3 regions of the Streptomyces coerulescens genome follow, and region 3 is predicted to be linked to each of the others. Evidence: riboswitches for the same ligand, from Rfam matches in the RefSeq annotation. Region 3 holds a riboswitch; each other region holds the start of a gene.

Region 1 (6,055 bases), on a different contig from region 3:
GCGAATCCGAGCCACGGCGATGACGACGGATGCAGCGGCCTCATCGTTCTCCTCTGCAACTGACGCCGGCCCGCTCGGGCTCGCACGACGGCCCCGGTTCCCTCCCTCAGGAAGGGCACCGGGGCCGTTCGGCGTCGAGGTGCGGGTCAGTGGCCCTGCTCGGCGGCCTCCTCGGCGACCTTGAAGGCGATGCCGTCGAGGATGTCGTGCTCGCTGACGACGACCTCACCGGCGCCGGTCCGCTCCATGATCGCCAGCAGCACCAGCGCGCCGGCCGCGATGACGTCGACCCGCCCCGGGTGCATGGAGGGCACGGCCGCGCGCTCGGCGTGGGTGGAGTGCAGCAGCCAGTCGGTGATCTCGCGGACCCGGTCGAGGCCGACCCGGGAGTGGTGGATGCGCGCGGAGTCGTACTCGGGCAGGTCCTGCGCGATCGCGGACACCGTGGTGACCGAACCGGCGAGCCCCACCAGCGTCTTCGCCTCGCGCAGCGGCACCGTCTCCTCGGCGAGGTCGAGGGCGGCCTCGATGTCCGCCCTTATCGCCGCGATCTGCTCGGCGGAGGGCGGGTCGGAGACCGCGCCGTCGCGCACGAGGTGGCGCTCGGTCATCCGCACACAGCCGACGTCCACGGAGCGCGCCGCGCGGACGTGCTCCTCGCCGACGACGAACTCGGTCGAGCCGCCGCCGATGTCCACGACCAGGTAGGGCCGGTGCAGATCCGCCCGCCCCGTCAGCTCCTTCGTCGCGCCGGTGAAGGAGAACTCCGCCTCCTGGTCCCCGGTGACGACCTCGGGCTCGACGCCCAGGATGTCCATGACCCCGCGCACGAACTCGTCCCGGTTCTCGGCGTCCCGCGAGGCGGACGTGGCCACGAAGCGCAGCCGCTCGGCGCCGTGCTCCTTGATGATCGCCGCGTAGTCACGGCACGCGGCGAAGGTACGCTCCAGCGCCTCCGGCGCCAGCCGCCCCGTACGGTCGACCCCCTGGCCGAGACGCACGATGGTCATACGGCGGTCCAGGTCGACGAGTTCGCCGGTGGCAGGGTCGACATCGGCGACGAGAAGCCGGATGGAGTTCGTACCGCAGTCGATGGCGGCGACGCGGGTCATGGGGCACCTTTCAGAGGTACGGAGGCTCATCTCAGCCCGTCCGGCGTTTGAGGACGAGGCCGTTCAGGCCGATGCGGGGGGCCGGGGGCGGCAGCCCCCGGGGACGGGACGGGTAGGGGCGGCGGGGCGGGACTCACTCGGCCGGCACCACGCACGGCCCCTTCATCCACCACTCCGGCAGCATCGCGATCGCCTCGTCTCCCAGCGGATTCACCCCCGGCCCGGCGGCCAGCGAGTGCGCGACCAGCACATGCAGACACTTCACCCGGTCCGGCATACCCCCGGCGCTCGGAAACCCGGTCAGCTCCTCGATCTCGTCGCGCCGCCGGATGTAGTCCTCGTGCGCGGAGCGATACGCAGCGGCCAGCTCCGGGTCGCTCTCCAGCCGCGCCGACATCTCCTTCATCACCCCGTTCGCCTCCAGCGTGCCGATCGCCGACGAGGCCTTCGGGCACGTCAGGTAGTACAGCGTCGGGAAGGGCGTGCCGTCGGGCAGGCGGGGGGCCGTCTCGACCACGTCCGGCTGCCCGCACGGGCACCGGTGTGCGATCGCGCGCAGCCCGCGCGGCGGACGGCCGAGCTGCTGCTTGAAGGCCTCGACGTCCGCGTCGGTGGGCTCGGTGCGCGGGGTGGGCGGCGGGGGCGTTTCCATGCCTGTCTTTCTATCGGTTCGGATCTCACTGGGCGGCGTCGGCCTTGTCGACCCCGTCCCAGATGTTCGCGTACCAGGGGCGGTCGGCCGCGCTCTGGTCGGTCCGCGACTTCTTCGCCGCGTCCGGGTCGACCACGATGAAGCCCGTCTCCCCGGGCATCACATAGTGCAGCCGCTGCCGGATCTGCTGTTCGGCGTACGCGTCGTCCTGCCAGCGCGCCTTGATGTCGCGCAGGTCCTCGACGCGCTGGGCGGCCTCCTCCTTCTCCCGCTGGAGGTCGGCGATCTCGGCGCGCTGCGAGACGTACTGCCTTATCGGGTAGGCCAGCGCCACGACGAGCGAGCAGACCACCAGCGCGAGCAGCGCGGCGCGTCCGGTGAGCCGGGAGCGCCGGGCCTGCCGCTTGGTCTGGGAGCGGTAGACGCGGGCCGCCGTCTGCTCGCCGAGCAACCGGATCCTGGTCGCGGTGGAGAAACGGTCCCGGTCCTTGACGGCCATCGGCTCTCGCCTCCCCTTTCACGTGCATACGTCCCCGCACACGGTACGGGACCGAGTACGGGGACGTACGTACGACTGGCTAAGCCTTACCCAGGTGAGGTCAGCCGGGGTCAGCCCTTGAAGCGCGGGAAGGCGCTGCGGCCGGCGTACACCGCGGCGTCGTCGAGGATCTCCTCGATGCGCAGCAGCTGGTTGTACTTGGCCACGCGCTCGGAGCGGGCCGGGGCGCCGGTCTTGATCTGGCCGCAGTTGGTGGCGACGGCCAGGTCGGCGATGGTGACGTCCTCGGTCTCGCCGGAGCGGTGGGACATCATGCACTTGAAGCCGCTGCGCTGGGCGAGCTCGACGGCGTCCAGGGTCTCGGTGAGCGAGCCGATCTGGTTCACCTTCACGAGCAGGGCGTTGGCGGTGCCCTCCTCGATGCCGCGGGCCAGGCGCTCGGGGTTGGTGACGAACAGGTCGTCGCCGACCAGCTGGACCTTGTCGCCGAGCTTGTCGGTGATGACCTTCCAGCCGGCCCAGTCGTCCTCGAACAGCGGGTCCTCGATGGAGACGAGCGGGTAGGCCGCGACGAGCTCCTCGTAGTACTCCGTCATCTCGGCGGCGGAGCGCTCCTTGCCCTCGAAGACGTACGTGCCGTCCTTGTAGAACTCGGAGGCGGCGACGTCGAGCGCGAGGGCGATCTGCTCGCCGGGCGCGTAGCCGGCTTCCTTGATCGCTTCGAGGATGAGGTCGAGGGCCTCGCGGTTGGAGCCGAGGTTCGGGGCGAAGCCGCCCTCGTCGCCGAGGCCGGTGGACAGGCCGCGGCCCTTCAGCACCTTCTTGAGGGTGTGGTAGACCTCGGTGCCCCAGCGCAGGGCCTCGGAGAAGGACTCCGCGCCGATCGGGGCGATCATGAACTCCTGGATGTCGACGTTGGAGTCCGCGTGGGATCCACCGTTGAGGATGTTCATCATCGGGACGGGGAGCAGGTGCGCGTTCGGGCCACCGAGGTAGCGGAACAGCGGCAGGTCGGACGCCTCGGAGGCGGCGTGGGCGACGGCCAGGGAGACGCCGAGGATGGCGTTTGCACCGAGGGAGCCCTTGTTGTCGGTGGCATCCAGGTCGAACATGGCCTGGTCGATCAGGCGCTGCTCGGTGGCGTCGTAGCCGACGAGCTCCGGGCCGATCTGCTCGATGACGGCGAGGACGGCCTTCTCGACGCCCTTGCCCTGGTAGCGGTTCGGGTCACCGTCACGCAGCTCGATGGCCTCGAAGGCACCGGTGGAGGCGCCGGACGGAACGGCGGCACGACCCGTGCTGCCGTCGTCGAGGCCGACCTCGACCTCGACCGTGGGATTGCCTCGGGAGTCCAGGATTTCCCGGGCTACGACGACGTCGATGGACGGCACGAGCATCTCCTTCTTGGGATGTGACGCGGGTACGCGGTCCGCGGTGGGACTGCGGGATGAGCCTAACCGGCTCCGGGCATCAGACCAGCGGTCGACCGCCCCGTGGACGGAACCGAGAGTAAATTGTTTCCGAACGGAACAAAGACGCGGTACAAAGAACCCCGCCCCGGTGCGTACGGGGGAAGACGCACCGAGGCGGGGAGTTCGTGGGGACGGGGGTGGCCCTCACGACGCCTTCACTATGGAGTCCACGGATGTGAAGGCGCTGTGGTTCAGCTGTCGGCCACGTACGCGCCGTGGCCGCGCCCTCTTACTTCAGGTGCAGCTGCTGACCGGGGTAGATCAGGTCGGCGTCCTCGACGATGTCCTTGTTCAGCTGGAAGAGCTTCTCCCAGCCGCCCTTGACGTCGTGCTCGGCCGCGATCGTGCTGAGGGTGTCACCCTTGGCGACCTTGTACTCGCCGTCGCCCTTCTTGACCTTCTTGCCGGTCGGGGTGGTGACGGTCTTGGTGCTCTTCTTGGCGGCCGGGCGGTCGGCGGAGCGGGAGGCCGACTGCTGCTCAGCAGCGCGAGGGGCGGTCTCGGTGGAGCCGTTGTACGCGGCGCTGGACAGGCCGGTGCCGCAGTGCGGCCAGGCACCCTTGCCCTGGCCCGCGAGGACCTTCTCGGCTATCTCGATCTGCTGGGACTTGGTGGCCTGGTCGGCGGTGGAGGCGTACGCGGTGCCGCCGTACGCGGCCCAGGTGGAGGCGGAGAACTGCAGACCGCCGTAGTAGCCGTTGCCGGTGTTGATCGACCAGTTGCCGCCGGACTCGCACTGGGCGACGGCGTCCCACTCGGAGGCGGTGGCGGCCGAGGCGCTGCCGGCCGCCATCAGCGGGGCGGCGACGGCGGCGGCACCGGTGACGCCGACGACGGCGATGGCGCGGGCGGCCTTGGACGGACGACGGTGCTTGCCCTTGCTGGAAAACAGCATGGTTGGATCCCCTCACCGACGCCTACGAGGTGAGCTGTCGGGTTCGGGCCGGTTGAGTTGCCCGGCCGCGCACGTTCGCCTCTCGGCTCCCGCTGCGCGGCTTCACCCCGAGCCGGCTCCGGCGTGTGGTCCCGTAGGACCTCAACTGCCGGACCCGGCGCAAACCTTGGGTCCCCCGCTCCTGCCTACGGCGCTTTACGCGACGACTGTTCCCGTACGGCCGCCGGCAGGATTCGGCGTGACGGCTGTAGGGGCCCGCACTGGTGGCGAGCGGTCATGACCGTAGACACGCGTTTCGCGGAATTTCAAAGACGATCAGGGCTTCTGAGATCTATCTCTCACTGCTTTCAAAACGGACATTCGCCGCGAAATATGACGCGAACTGCCGCTGTTTTTCACCCTGTTCGACCGTTATTTGGCAGGGACGTCCAAGGTCTGACCGGGAGCGATGCGGTTCGCGTCGGAGCCGATGGCCTTCTTGTTCGCCTGATACAGCGCGCGCCATCCGCCGTCGAGGTCAAGCGAGTCGGCGATCGAGGCGAGAGTGTCGCCCTCGCGGACCTTGTACGAGGCGTGGCGCCCGGTGGACTTGGTGGCCGCCTCGGCGGTGTCGCCCTCGTCGGCGCTGGCACCGCGGTGCCGGCCGGTCCCGGCCGTCGCGTCCTCGGTCGCGCCGTCGGCCGCACCATCGGTCGCGCCGTCGATCGAACCGGTGTCGACGAGGCTCCAGAAGCCCGCATCCTGGGACCAGTTGTCCTGATTGTCCGCATTGGGCGCCTCGGTGGGCGAGCTCTCCGGCGACTGCGAGGCCGTCGCCTCGGGTGACGCATCGGACTTCGAGGGCTTCTTGGACTCGGAGGATGAAGACGGCGAAGAAGAGGACTTTCCGGGCGACTCAGACGAAGCATCCGGAGTGTCGCTCGCCGACTTCGAGGGGTCGCCGGACGGCGTCGACGACTCGGAGGCGTCACCGGAGCCGGAGGAGTCGGACCCCTCCGACGCGTCGGATGAATCGGATGAGTTGGACGAGTTGGATGAATCGAGCAATCCGGAGGATCCGGACACCTCGGAGGGTGAGTCGCCCTCCACTCCGGTGTCGAGGTCGACCGAGCCGGACTCCTTGGTGAGGCCGTTCAGCACGGCGCACGTACCCCAGGGGCTGGTGCCCTGGTCCGCGAGGATCTCCTGGGCCACTGCTATCTGCTGCGAGCGGCTGGCCAGGTCGGGACTGGAGGCGTAGTCGAGACCGCCGTAGCGCTCCCAGTCGTCCAGGGTCAACTGGAGCCCGCCGTACTCTCCGTTGCCGTTGTCGGCACTCCAGGAGCCGCCGCTCTCGCACTCGGCGACCTTGTCCCAGACCGTGCCGTCGGCGGCGCTCGCACCGGTGGCGCCGAGGAGCGGGATGGCGATCGCGGACCCGGTGAC
Region 2 (6,055 bases), on a different contig from region 3:
CGCGCTGGTGCGCGAGCAGACCGGCACCGAGGGGTTCCTGGTCGGACTCGGGCTCGCCGTGCTGCCGGTGCCGTTGCTGGTGGCGTCCTTCCGCTGGCTGGACCGGGTCGAGCCCGGCCCCTGGCGCAATCTGCTGTTCTCCTTCGCCTGGGGCGCCTGCGCGGCGGCGCTGATAGCGATCGTCGCCAACAGCTTCGCGACCAGATGGATAGCGACCGCGACGGCGGACCCGTCGCACGCGGACACTCTGGGCGCGACCGTGATAGCGCCCGTGGTGGAGGAGCTGGCGAAGGCGGCGGCCGTGCTGCTGGTCTTCCTCTTCCGCCGCCGGGACTTCACCGGCATCGTCGACGGCGTGGTGATAGCCGGGGTCACCGCCACCGGCTTCGCCTTCACCGAGAACATCCTCTACCTCGGTACCGCCTTCGGTACCGACCAGCTCACCGGCGACCGCGGCATCGCCTCCGTGACGGCGGCGACCTTCTTCGTCCGCGTCATCATGTCGCCCTTCGCGCACCCGCTCTTCACCGTTCTGACCGGCATCGGCTTCGGCATCGCCGCGCTGTCGGGCGAGCGCCGGCAGGTGCGCCGCGTCCTGCTCCCGCTCCTCGGCCTGCTGCTCGCGATGGGCATGCACGCCCTGTGGAACGGCTCCTCGGCCTTCGGCGAGTACGGCTTCTTCGCCGTGTACGCGACCCTCATGGTGCCCGCGTTCGGGCTGCTGACCTGGCTGGTGATCTGGACCCGTCAGCGTGAGCTGCGGACCGTGCGCGAGGAACTGCCCGCCTATGTCGTCGCCGGCTGGCTCTCGCCGGGCGAGCCGTTCGCGCTGGGTTCGATGCGGGACCGGCGGGTGGCCCGGCAGTACGCGCGCCGGCACGGCGGCCGGGCGGCGGCGCGGACCGTGGCGCAGTACGAGGCATGCGCCACGTCGCTGGCGTTCCTACGGCACCGGGGGCGCCGCGGGCGGGCCGGCGCGGACTTCGTCGTACGGGAACAGGAGTTGCTGCACGAGCTGTGGCGCCGCCGGGAGTTCGCCCGCCCGGCCCTGGAGCACGCGGCCGCCGCACAGGCCTGGCGGGGCCACGAGCACGGGTACGGGCACGTGTATGCGGCGCCGGTCCACTGGCAGTCGTACGGTCAGGCCGATGGGCGGACGTACGGCCCGACGGCGCCGTACCCCGCGTACAACCCGTACCGGATGTGATCGGTCCGCCGGGGCGCGGCAGGTGCCGAAAGGCCCTGTGCCGAAAGGTTTTGGAGACATGCCGAAACCGGCAGCCCTGACGTCGGGGGGTCGCCGTCAGGACCGCCGGGGATCAGAAGTGGATGACCGGCGAGGGGTGTCTCAGGGGTGGATGACCGGCGAGGGGTCGCTCAGGGGGTGAGGCCCTTGCCCTGGAGCCACGCCATCGGGTCGATGCCGCTGGAGCTGCCACCGGGGTGCACCTCGAGGTGCAGGTGGGCGCCGGTCACATTGCCGGTGGCGCCCACGCGGCCGATGACGTCGCCCGTGTTGACCTTCTGCCCCACGCTGACGCTGATCGAGGACTGGTGCGCGAACCAGAGCTCGGTGCCGTCGTCGAGGGTGATCTCGGTCTTGTAGCCGTAGGAGCCGTCCCAGCCGGCGAAGGTGACCTCACCGGAGTGGATCGCCTTGATCAGCGTGCCCGTGGGGGCGGCGAAGTCGAGGCCGGTGTGGTAGCCGGAGGACCAGTAGGCGCCGGCCTGACCGAACGTCGAGGTGATGGTGTACGAGGAGGTCGGCAGCGTGTACTGCTTGGCCAGCTCGGCGAGGCGCTCGGCCTCGGCCTTCTTGCGGGCCTCCTCCTCGGCGGCGGCCTTCGCGGCGGCGGCCTTGGCCTTGGCTTCCTTCTCCGCCTTGGCGGCCGCTTCGGCGGCTTCCTTCTCGGCGGCGGCGACCGCGGCCGCGGCGGCCTTGCTGTCGATCTGGTCCTGCTGGAGCTCGGCCTGCGCGATGATCCGGCTGCGCAGCGCTTCGCCGGCGTCGGAGCCGCCCTGCGCGGTCTGCTCGGTGGCCTCGCCCATGGTGCTGAGCGCGGTGGCCGTGTCCTCGGCGGGCTCGGAGGAGTCGTCGTCGGAGATCAGCGGCAGGTCGGGCATGGTGATGGCGACCGGCGGCTTGCCGCTGTTCGCGCTGGCCATGCCGCCCGCGCCGACGGCGGCTATGACGCCGACGCCGAGAACCGTGGAGCTGCGGGCGAGTCCCCCGCCACGCTGCTTGGAGACGCGGTGCCTGCCGCGCACGGGACGAATGGACTCCGCGGTGGGGTTCCACTCCTCGAACGGGCCCTCGTCGGTGCGGTAGCGGTCGTAGCCGAAGGTTTCCGTGCTGCGCTGACTCGGCACGAACGGGGCTTGCGGAGCAGGCCGGTTGGACGCCACGTGGGCGTACTCCTTTCCTTCCTTCTCGCCTACCGGGTTAGCTGACGGGTTCGGAGCAGGAAGGTCTCCTACGCGCGTATATCAACCGTGACTTCCCGGCGATATTCGCGCGATTCACCCCAGGGTGGTGGTTCCCCGGCTCCCTTGCGGGACTCGGCGCGTGCGCACGGAGCCGCCTCTTGTGACGGCTGGGACGACCGCGCTGCGTTATCGAACGTTAATAGACCCGGGGTGCGGATTCCAAGCTGTTCCTCTTGATCATTAACGATTTTCGCCTGGACTTACGGGTCACGAGCGGCCTAAATCGGGCGAGTTGGCCAGAGCTCAGCAGTCACACAGGTATTGACGGTATGTCAGTTGTTATGCGGAGGGCGGTCGACCGGTCACCCTCGGTGGCGGGGCCGGGAAGACACTGACGCCGGGGAAAACACTGACGCCCGGGAAAACACTCAGGGCCGGAACTGTTGAGTTCCGGCCCTGAGTCCTGAGTAGCGGGGACAGGATTTGAACCTGCGACCTCTGGGTTATGAGCCCAGCGAGCTACCGAGCTGCTCCACCCCGCGTCGGTGAATCCATAGTACGCCATCCGCGGGACGCGAAGCACACGGCTTTCCGTGGCGCCGCCACGGACGGGTGCTCAGGCCGGCAGGTGGGCGTTGGGCGCCTTGGCCCGCTCCGCGTATTCCGGCAGCACCAGGACGTCCACGCCACGTGCCGCCAGCATCCCGCTCCCGTCGGCCCCCGTCACGAACGTGTCCGGCTCCCGCCAGGCCGTCACCACCCGGCGGACCCCCGCGTCCAGGATCAGCCGCGCGCAGGGCACGGGCCGGGACGAGCGGTGCGTGCACGGCTCCAGGCTGCTGTACACCGTGGCGGAGGCGAGCATCGGATCCCCGGCCGCGATTTTCGCCAGCGCCGCCTCCTCCGCGTGCACGACCGGATCGCCGCCCTCCCTGGAGTACCCGCGCGCCAGCTCGGTCCCGTCGGCCGCGACGACCACCGCGCCGACACTGAAGGCCGTCTCCGACGGCGGGCACCGCTCCGCCAGCTCGCACGCCAGCGCCAGCCAGTGCCGGTCCGCGGCGGCGGGGAGGGTACCGGTGCCGGGCGCCGTCGGCGCGTAGCGCATCAGGACGACGTCCTCGATGCGGCGCGACTCCAGCAGCCGCAGCCGGCCGCCCTGATAGCCGCCGGGACCGAACAGCCGCGGCGCCTCGGGGTCGCCCACGAACAGCGGGGCCACCACCAGCTGCAGCTCGTCCGCCAGCCCCTGTGTCATCAGCTGTGTGTGAATGGTGCCGCCGCCCTCGACCATCAGCCGCTCAACGCCGCGCACCTCGCGCAGATGCGCCAGCAGGGCCCGCCAGTCCAGCTCCGGCCCCAGCGCGACGACGTCCGCCGCGACCGGCGTCCGGCGCAGCCGCTCCGCGCCCTTCTCCGTCGTGTAGACGACCTTCTCGCCGCCGGTGTGCCAGAAGTTGGCCGCAGGGTCCAGCTCGCCGGACGCGCTGACCGTGACCTTCAGCGGGTACTCCGGCTTGCCCGCAGCCGTCCGCGCAGCCCGCCGCTCGGCCGAGTTCACCAGCAGCCGCGGGTTGTCCGCCCGGATCGTGCCGGCGCCGATCAGGATGGCGTCCACGGACGCGCGGACCTCGTCGACCCGGTCGAAGTCGGCCGGCCCGGACAGCAGCAGGCGCTCTGGGGTGGTGTCGTCGAGGTAGCCGTCCAGGGAGACGGCGGCGGACAGCAGGACGTAGGGGTACGACGGCATCGGCGCAGTTCTCCGGCTCGGCGGACTCGATCTTGGTTCAAGTTTGAAACAAACCTACACTGGTGGCATGACGACTCGCTGGCTCACCCCCGAGGAGCAGCGCGCCTGGCGCGCGTACATCGGTGCCGTCCACCTCATGGAGGACGCCATGGACCGGCAGCTCCAGCAGGAGGCCGGCATGCCGCACATGTACTACTCCATCCTGTCCACCCTGTCCGAGTCCCCGGAACAGCGGCTTCGGATGACCGATCTCGCGGAACGGCTGAAGATCACCCGCAGCCGGCTGACCTACGCCGTCACCCGGCTGGAGAAGGACGGCCTGGTGCGGCGCGAGAACTGCCGCTGGGACAAGCGGGGCAGCATCGCGGCGCTCACCGACGAGGGCATGACGGTCCTGGAGGGCGCGGCGCCGGGCCATGTCGAGACCGTGCGCTCGGTGCTCTTCGACCGGTTGAGCCCGGAGCAGGTCGGGCAGCTGGAGGAGATCTTCACGCAGGTCACCGAGGGCTTCCAGGGCGACACGGCGACGGCCACCGGGGACGACGTGCCCTGGCGGCGACGTTCGGCCAAGCCCTGCTCGTGACCGGAGACCCGGAGGCCGGGAGACCCAGAGACCTGGAGCCCGTAGGACAATTTCTGTTGATTCAAATTTAAAGCATGGGGTAGGGTCCGGAACCGAGGTCCTGCTTCAAATCTGAAGCAGACCCTCCACGATCCTCGTACGGAACCCGGAGAACCCGCATGCCCGACTTCACCGCCGCCACCCAGCGCGCCCGTGTCCGGGTCCCGCTGCGCTTTCAGGACGGCTACCGCGTCGACGCCGAGCTCGTCACCTTCCACGGCCTGACCGACGGCCTGGAGCACGTGGCCGTCGTCATCGGTGACCCGGCCCCCGGCACCACCCCGCTGGTCCGCCTGCACTCCGAGTGCCTGACCGGCGACGTCTTCGGCTCGGCGCGCTGCGACTGCGGCCCTCAGCTGCGCGAGGCCGTCGAGCGCATCGAGCAGCGCGGCGGCGTCCTGCTGTACCTGCGCCAGGAGGGCCGCGGCATCGGGCTCTACAACAAGCTCGACGCGTACGCCCTCCAGGACCAGGGCCTGGACACCTACGCGGCGAACGCGGCCCTGGGCCTGCCCGAGGACGCCCGTGACTACACGGCCGCCGCCCAGATGCTCACCGCCCTCGGCATCGGCGAGCTGGACCTGCTCTCCAACAACCCCGACAAGGCGGAACAGTTGCGCGCCCTCGGCATCGAGGTACGGGACCGGGTCCCCACCGGCGTCTTCGCCACCCCGGACAATGTCCGCTACCTGCGCGCGAAGGTCCTCCAGACCCAGCACACCCTGCCGCTGGGCGACCTGGCAGAACTCAGCACCGGCTGAGCGCACCGGTAGACGTCCGCTTCCCACGGCCGCCCTGTCCAGGGTGTCCGCAGAGGCATAGAATCGTCGCAAAAGTACCGGATTGAGGTGTCGTGGACATGAATCATCCCCACAACCTCGTCGGGCCGCTGGAGCATGTGACCGCCTCCTACACTTCCGCGCCGCCCCGACCGGCGCACAAAGTGACCGCCACGCACACGGCCGACCAGCTCGCCGCGTGGGTCGCCTTCAGCCTGGATGAGCCATCCGCCCTCAAGACCCTGCAGGACGCGGCCGAGGAACTGCGAGACGTCCCCGAACTGGCCGCCGTGCTCCCACGGGTCGCCGGAGCGGCCATGGCGCTGGTGGACGCCGAATTCGGAAACATCCAGTTCCTGGACCCTCGCGACGACTCACTGGTCCTGGTCACCCAGTCCGGCTTCGGCCACGAGTTCCTCGACCACTTCGCGGTGGTCCGGGACCACCACTCCGTCTGCGGACGGGCCGCCCGGCAAG
Region 3 (6,055 bases):
AGCGGGTGTACGGGACCTGCCGGTCGTCCTCGGGGAACCACACGCCCCACGAGTCGGGGGCCGAGCCCAGGCACAGGTTGCCCGCGGTGGTGCGGAGCGAGGTTGGCGCCGTTGCCATGACAAGTCCTTCGGGGAGGGGACGTCAGGGGTGGTGTCCACGAATCTTCTGTCGCGCTCTACTAGCGCGCGCTAGTGCGAGTACGATGACCCTGGTCCAAATGTCATGTCAATAGCTTGTTGCTGGGAGACTTCGAGACCTGGCTCGGGTGAACGACGTCGAAGCTGGGGGTTCACAGGTGGATGCGGCAGGCCGGCAGCGGCCCACGATGGCGGACGTCGCCGAGAAGGCGGGCGTCTCCCGGGCACTCGTCTCGATCGTCTTCAGGGGTCTGCCCGGTGCAGGCAGCGAGACCCGGGAGCGGGTGCTGCGCGTCGCCGACGAGATCGGCTACCGGCCGGACAACGCGGCCCGGCTGCTCGCCCGGGGCCGCAGCCGCACGCTCGGCGTGATGTTCATCGTCCACCAGACCTTCCACACGGATCTCATCGCGGGCATCTACCCGGAGGCGGAGCGGCTCGGTTACGACGTGCTGCTCTCCGGGACGACGCCAGGCCGCGGCGAGGACAAGGCGATCGAGGCCCTGCTCGGCCACCGCTGCGAGGGCCTGATCCTGCTCGCCCCCGACGCCGAGCCCGGCTACCTCGACGAACTCGGACACCGCGCCGCCACCGTCTCGGTGGCCCGTCGTGCGCTCGGCGCCCATGTGGACTTCGTGCACAGCGCCGAAGGCAAGGGGGTGCGCCAGGCCATGGACCACCTCGTGGAACTGGGCCACCGCCGGATCGTGCACATCGACGGCGGGCGCGGCCCCGGCTCGGCCGAGCGGCGGCGCGCCTACCGGGCCGCGATGCGCCGGCACGGGCTGGAGGCCGAGCAGCGGGTGATTCCCGGCACCCACACCGAGGAGTCGGGCATCGAGGCGGGCCGTCTGCTGCTGACGGAACGCGACCGGGGGCTGCCGCTGCCGACAGCCGTCCTCGCGGGCAACGACCGTTGTGCGATGGGCCTGTTGATGTCCCTGACGCGCTCGGGCGTCGATGTCCCGCGCGACCTGTCCGTGGTCGGCTACGACGACAGCCATCTCTCGCACCTGATGCCGATCGGCCTGACCACCGTCCGCCAGGACGCGGTCCTGCTGGCCGAGCACGCCGTGCGCTTCGCCGTGGAACGGCTGGAGGAGCCCGAACTGAAGCCGCGCGAGGCCGTGTTGGACCCCAAGCTCGTCGTGCGCGGCACGAGCGGGCCGGCCCCGCAGGAGCCGGCCCGCTGACGAACAACGGCGGGGCCGACCGCGCCCCGTCGCGGTCACGGCCGGCCCCGCCTGCCCTGTACGCGCCTAGCGCGTGCCCTTCGCGGCGAACTCGGCGACCGCGTCGACGTTGTCCTTGGTGATGAACGCGGGCCCGGTCAGCACCGGAGCACTGCCGCCGCCGCTGAAGTTGCCGTTGGTGCGGTACAGCCACAGCGAGTCGACCGCGAGGTAGCCCTGGAGGTAGGGCTGCTGGTCGACGGCGAACTCGACCTTGCCCTCCTGGACCGCCGTGACCAGCTCCTTGTTGAGGTCGAACGTCGCGACCTCGGCCTTCGCCGCCGCGTCGGACACCGACTGCACCGCGGTCAGCGCGAAGGGCGCGCCCAGCGTGACCACCTGGTCGATGGAGGAGTCCTGCTGGAGCTTGGCGGTGATCGTCGACTTCACGGACGGCATGTCGGTGCCGTTCACATAGAGGTTGTCCGTCTTGCCCTTGAACCCCTTCTTCAGACCGGCGCAGCGGGCCTCCAGCGCGACATGGCCCTGCTCCTGGATGACACACAGCGCGTGCTTGGCGCCGGTCCGGTTGAGCCGCTCGCCGAAGGCCGCGCCCGCGATGTTCTCGTCCTGGCCGAAGTACTCGAGCATGCCGAGCTCCTTCCAGTCGTCCAGGCCGGCGTTGAAGCCGACGACCGGGATGCCGGCCGCCGTCGCCTTGGCGATCACTGCCTTCATCGCGCTCGGCTTGGCCGCGGTCAGGGCGATGCCGTCGACCTTCTGGTCGATCGCGTTCTGCACCAGGTTGGCCTGATTGCCGGCGGCCGGGTCGCTGGAGTAGACGAGCTTGACGTTGTCCTTGGCGGCGGCGGCCTCTGCGCCCTTGCGGATCAGGTCCCAGAAGGTGTCACCGGGAGCCGCGTGAGTGATCATGGCCACCGTCATCCGGGGGGTCGTGGCCTTGCCCGCCGAGGCGTCCGCGGTGCCTTCCTCGGACTTCTTCCCGCCGGAGCCGCTGGAGCATCCCGCGGCGAACAGGGTGGCCGCCAGGGCGGCGGCCGTCAGGCCCGCGGCTCTGTGGTGTCTGCGCATGTCCCATGCACCTCGCTGTGCTGATCGGAGCGACTGGAGCGCTCCACTAGCGCGCTCTAGTGGCAGGAACTATGGAGCCGCCCGCAGATGATGTCAATGGTTTTGTCAGGACGTATCGACAAAGCCGAGGTGGAAGGGCGTGTCAACCGGTGAGGCGGGTGCCGGAACCGGGAGCCATGGAAAAGCCCGGGTCCGCACGACACCACCCCGCCTCCGAGGAGACGGGGTGGATCGATGGGGTCGGCCGAGGCTCAGGCGGGCCGTATCGCGCTGTGGATCGCCGACTCTCCGGCGTAGTGGATCGACTCCTCGCGTACGAGCGCTCCGGGTCCCGGGGCGTGGATCATCATGCCGTTCCCGGAGTAGATCCCGACGTGACCCACGTGGAAGAGGACCAGGTCACCGGGTTCGAGACCGGTGAGGGCGACGCCCTGACCCGCCGTCGCCTGTTCCGGCGCCGTGCGTGGGAGCGTGATGCCGGCGGCCTTCCAGGCGGCCTGGGTGAGGCCGGGGCCGTCGAACGCCTCCGGGCCGGTCGTGCCCGAGACGCAGGGTCTGCCCAGCTGTGCGCGGGCGAACTCCAGGGCCCGGATGGCTCGGGTGTCGTGCGACGCCGTCGATGTCACAGCCGTGCCGGCGGTGGCCGGCGGGGTGGCGGCCGGTGGCGTGGCCATGGTGAGGGTGCCGAGGTGCGGGTCCGTGATGGTGACGGGGCCGGGGGCCGCGGGCGTCGGTGTGGTGAGGGTGCCGAGATATGGGTCCGTGACGGTGGCCGCGGGCGTGGGCGTGGTGAGGGTGCCGAGGTAGGGGTCCGTGATGGTGGTCGTGAAGGGGTCTGCCGTCGGCGCCGGGGCTGTCACCGGCGGGGCCGTCGCCCCGGGCGGGACGGTGGTGAGGTCGGCGGCCGACTGCGCCTGCAGGGCCTGCCAATGGTCATCGGCGGAGAGCTGGGGCCGGGCCGGCGGCGTGCCCCAGGTGTCGGTCGCGGTCAGCGCGGCGATCGCCGTCGGCGGGGCGCTCTGCCGCGTGGCGTACAGGGACAGCAACTCGCGGGCCCGGTCGAGCTTGCGCCGGTTGTGCTCCTTGGTCGTCCGCAGTGAGGCCCGCGTCTGCGGGGCGGCCGCGGTGTCGACGGCCGGGACGGCGGCGGAGGGCGAGGTGGTCGACGCGGGCAGGGCGGGGAGCGTCGGGAGGACCTGGGTGGCCTGAAGGTCCGCCGACGGGGCCCCGGGCACGGCCGGCAGCGCGGCGAGGGGACCGGCGGTCAGCTCGGCGACCAAAGCCGCCCCGCTGCCCGGACCGGACGTCAACTCCCGGACCGGGGCGGCGGGCAGCTCCAGCGGGGCGCGACCGGTCGACTCACGCGCCGGGGCGAGGTCCCGCACCGCACGCGCGGGCCTGCGCCCGACGGGACGTTCCGGTGTTCTGTCGCTGGGCAGCGCGGCCGGCACGGTCGGACCCAGCTTTGCACGCGCGACGTCGAACCACTGACGGGTGACGTTGTCGAGCGCGGGGTCGCCGCGCCTGTCCTCGCCCGCCCGGGTACCGGCGGACGCGGTTCCGGCGTCAGCCGGGCGGGCGCCTCGCTTGCGCGGGCCCGTCGACGAGGCGCGGGTGGCGTTGAAGGTTCCCGAGTCGGTCTCGGCCCGGTCGTAGAGGGAGGTGATCCGGCGGCTTACTTCCTCACGGCTGGGTGCTTCGTCCGAGGACGAGGGGGCGGCGCCCGCCGTCTGGCCGAGCAGCGCCACCGAGGTGAGGGCCGCCGACGCGAGTGCGGAGTTGCGCATGCCGGGCAGGCTGAGAGCCCCCGGCCGCGCGGTGCCTTCCGGCGCCATGGGCGACGTACTCCTTCCGTACTCCGCCTACCGAGTTAGCTGACGGGTTCGGGCGGTCGGTTCCGGAAGGTGTGCCCTACGGCCGCGCCCCGAAGGGCGGTCGGCCGATTCACCCCAAGTTCGGTTGGGTCCCCGGCTCCGGTGAACCACTTTGAGCGCACCGGACTCGGCGGAGGCCGCGCGTCCCGGCGGGGTTCGCCGGAGGTCGTCGTGCGGCCTGATCCGTAACCTAGCCAACTTGTGCGTCTCCCGTGAAGGTTGAGGCGCCAAATGTCCGATACGTTTTTGTGACCTTCGACGCTCGCGGCGGTGCGGTGGCCCGTTCACTTCACGGTGCGCCGGCGCCGCCACGCTTCGTAATGATCGAGGACCGTCTGCTCGATCGGGCGGTAGGTGATGCCCAGTTCGCTCACGCTGCGGCTGTTGTCCACCCGGAACCGGATGCCGAGGTGTTTACGGATGTAATCCTGCGTCAGGCCGAAGGCGGGGCCGAGGATCCGCACCGGCCAGTGCGGGAGCGCGGTGCGCGGGAGCCGCAGGTCGCGGGGGTACCGGGTCCGCACGATGCGGGACATCTCGTGGAACGACGTCATGGTCTCGGCGGCGACGATGTAGCGTCCCTTCGCGTCCGGGTTCTCGGCGGCGGCGATGTGTGCGTCGGCCACCTCGCGTACGTCCGCCGTGGTGAAGCTGAAGTCCGGGGCGCCGTAGAAGAAGTAGCCCTTGAAGAGCTCCTGGAGCAGGAACAGGCTGCCGGACTCGGAGGCGGGCGTCAGGGACGGGCCCAGGATCAGGCCGGGGTTGACCGACACCAGGCGCCAGCGGCCCTGGGCGGCCTCCGCGTCCCGGGCGGCGCGTTCGGCGACCGTCTTGGCGTAGTGGTACGGGTTGTTCTCCACGGTGCTGGTGGTGTTGAAGTACCGCTCGGAGAGCACCTCGTCGTCCATCCTCAGGACGTCCGCGTAGTCGCCGAAGATCGTGCCCACGGTGGAGGTGAGCACGACCCGTTCCACCGTGGGTGTCCGCTCGACGGCTGCCAGCACATTGCGGGTGCCGAGCAGGGCCGGGTCCACCATGTCCCGGCGGCCGTCCTTGATCTTCTCCGGCATACGGAACGGCGACGCCACGTGGAACACCGTCCGGCAGCCGGTCATCGCCTCGTCGAAGGCGCCCTCGGTCAGCAGGTCCGCCTCGAACAGGGACAGCCGACCGGGGTGCGCGTCCTGCATCTCCCGCAGCGGCCGCACCTTGGACGTGGCGGCCGTGCTGCGCACGGTGGCGTGAACGCGATCGCCGCGCTCCAGAAGCCGATGCACCAGATGGCTGCCGACGAACCCACTGCCACCGGTCACCAGCACGGCTGCCGAACCGTCCGAGCCCACGCCCTCACCCCTCACTTCGTGCGGTCGGGGTCACCTTATGGCGCGGCGTCACCAGCACGGCAGACGAGCTGGGCCGGATCGCCGTTGCATCGACGGGACCTGTTCGACGTAAGGGTCGGCTCCAGGGGGCGAGGTTGACGGGTGGATTCACGTCACCCCGGGAAAACCGGCCAAGGAGGGTTGTGTGCGACTGGGGGAGGTCGCACGTGCGTGCGACCAGTCGAACGCCGCGAGAAGGGGCCTTCACCGTGCTCCAGGGCTTGATCGGCACCCTGCCGCACGATCCGCTGTGCAGGATCTGTGAACCACCTGGCCGGGGCGCGCAGGCATGGTGTGCGGATGCCGCGAGGGCGCCTTCACCAAACCCCCTCCCTGGGTGGCCGGAAGGCGCCTTGCTCCGTCAACTTCGCACGCAGCAAGGTGGATTGAGCACTTG

Evidence for each region. Region 3 has a riboswitch for cyclic di-AMP ahead of ACFPQ9_RS31115 (C40 family peptidase). Riboswitches for the same ligand answer to the same signal wherever they lie in the genome.
Region 1: it holds a riboswitch for cyclic di-AMP, as region 3 does, so the genes downstream of both, ACFPQ9_RS27920 (transglycosylase family protein) here and ACFPQ9_RS31115 (C40 family peptidase) in region 3, are expected to answer to the same signal.
Region 2: it holds a riboswitch for cyclic di-AMP, as region 3 does, so the genes downstream of both, ACFPQ9_RS08430 (M23 family metallopeptidase) here and ACFPQ9_RS31115 (C40 family peptidase) in region 3, are expected to answer to the same signal.

What each region holds. Positions count from the first base shown of each region.
Region 1 covers NZ_JBHSKM010000022.1:107,584-113,638, forward strand. Annotated here, with positions in the region: gene ACFPQ9_RS27895 (hypothetical protein) at 1-63, shown strand, start outside; gene ACFPQ9_RS27900 (Ppx/GppA phosphatase family protein) at 147-1,112, opposite strand; gene ACFPQ9_RS27905 (DUF501 domain-containing protein) at 1,246-1,764, opposite strand; gene ACFPQ9_RS27910 (FtsB family cell division protein) at 1,790-2,263, opposite strand; gene eno (phosphopyruvate hydratase) at 2,374-3,660, opposite strand; gene ACFPQ9_RS27920 (transglycosylase family protein) at 3,965-4,630, opposite strand; cyclic di-AMP (ydaO/yuaA leader) riboswitch at 4,635-4,833, opposite strand; gene ACFPQ9_RS27925 (transglycosylase family protein) at 5,042-6,055, opposite strand, start outside.
Region 2 covers NZ_JBHSKM010000004.1:19,828-25,882, forward strand. Annotated here, with positions in the region: gene ACFPQ9_RS08425 (PrsW family intramembrane metalloprotease) at 1-1,207, shown strand, start outside; gene ACFPQ9_RS08430 (M23 family metallopeptidase) at 1,378-2,406, opposite strand; cyclic di-AMP (ydaO/yuaA leader) riboswitch at 2,418-2,575, opposite strand; tRNA gene ACFPQ9_RS08435 (tRNA-Met) at 2,896-2,969, opposite strand; gene ACFPQ9_RS08440 (dihydrofolate reductase family protein) at 3,044-4,177, opposite strand; gene ACFPQ9_RS08445 (MarR family winged helix-turn-helix transcriptional regulator) at 4,245-4,760, shown strand; gene ACFPQ9_RS08450 (GTP cyclohydrolase II) at 4,919-5,560, shown strand; gene ACFPQ9_RS08455 (GAF domain-containing protein) at 5,659-6,055, shown strand, end outside.
Region 3 covers NZ_JBHSKM010000024.1:353,298-359,352, forward strand. Annotated here, with positions in the region: gene ACFPQ9_RS31100 (TIM barrel protein) at 1-118, opposite strand, end outside; gene ACFPQ9_RS31105 (LacI family DNA-binding transcriptional regulator) at 327-1,331, shown strand; gene ACFPQ9_RS31110 (substrate-binding domain-containing protein) at 1,398-2,402, opposite strand; gene ACFPQ9_RS31115 (C40 family peptidase) at 2,654-4,237, opposite strand; cyclic di-AMP (ydaO/yuaA leader) riboswitch at 4,246-4,419, opposite strand; gene ACFPQ9_RS31120 (NAD-dependent epimerase/dehydratase family protein) at 4,561-5,619, opposite strand.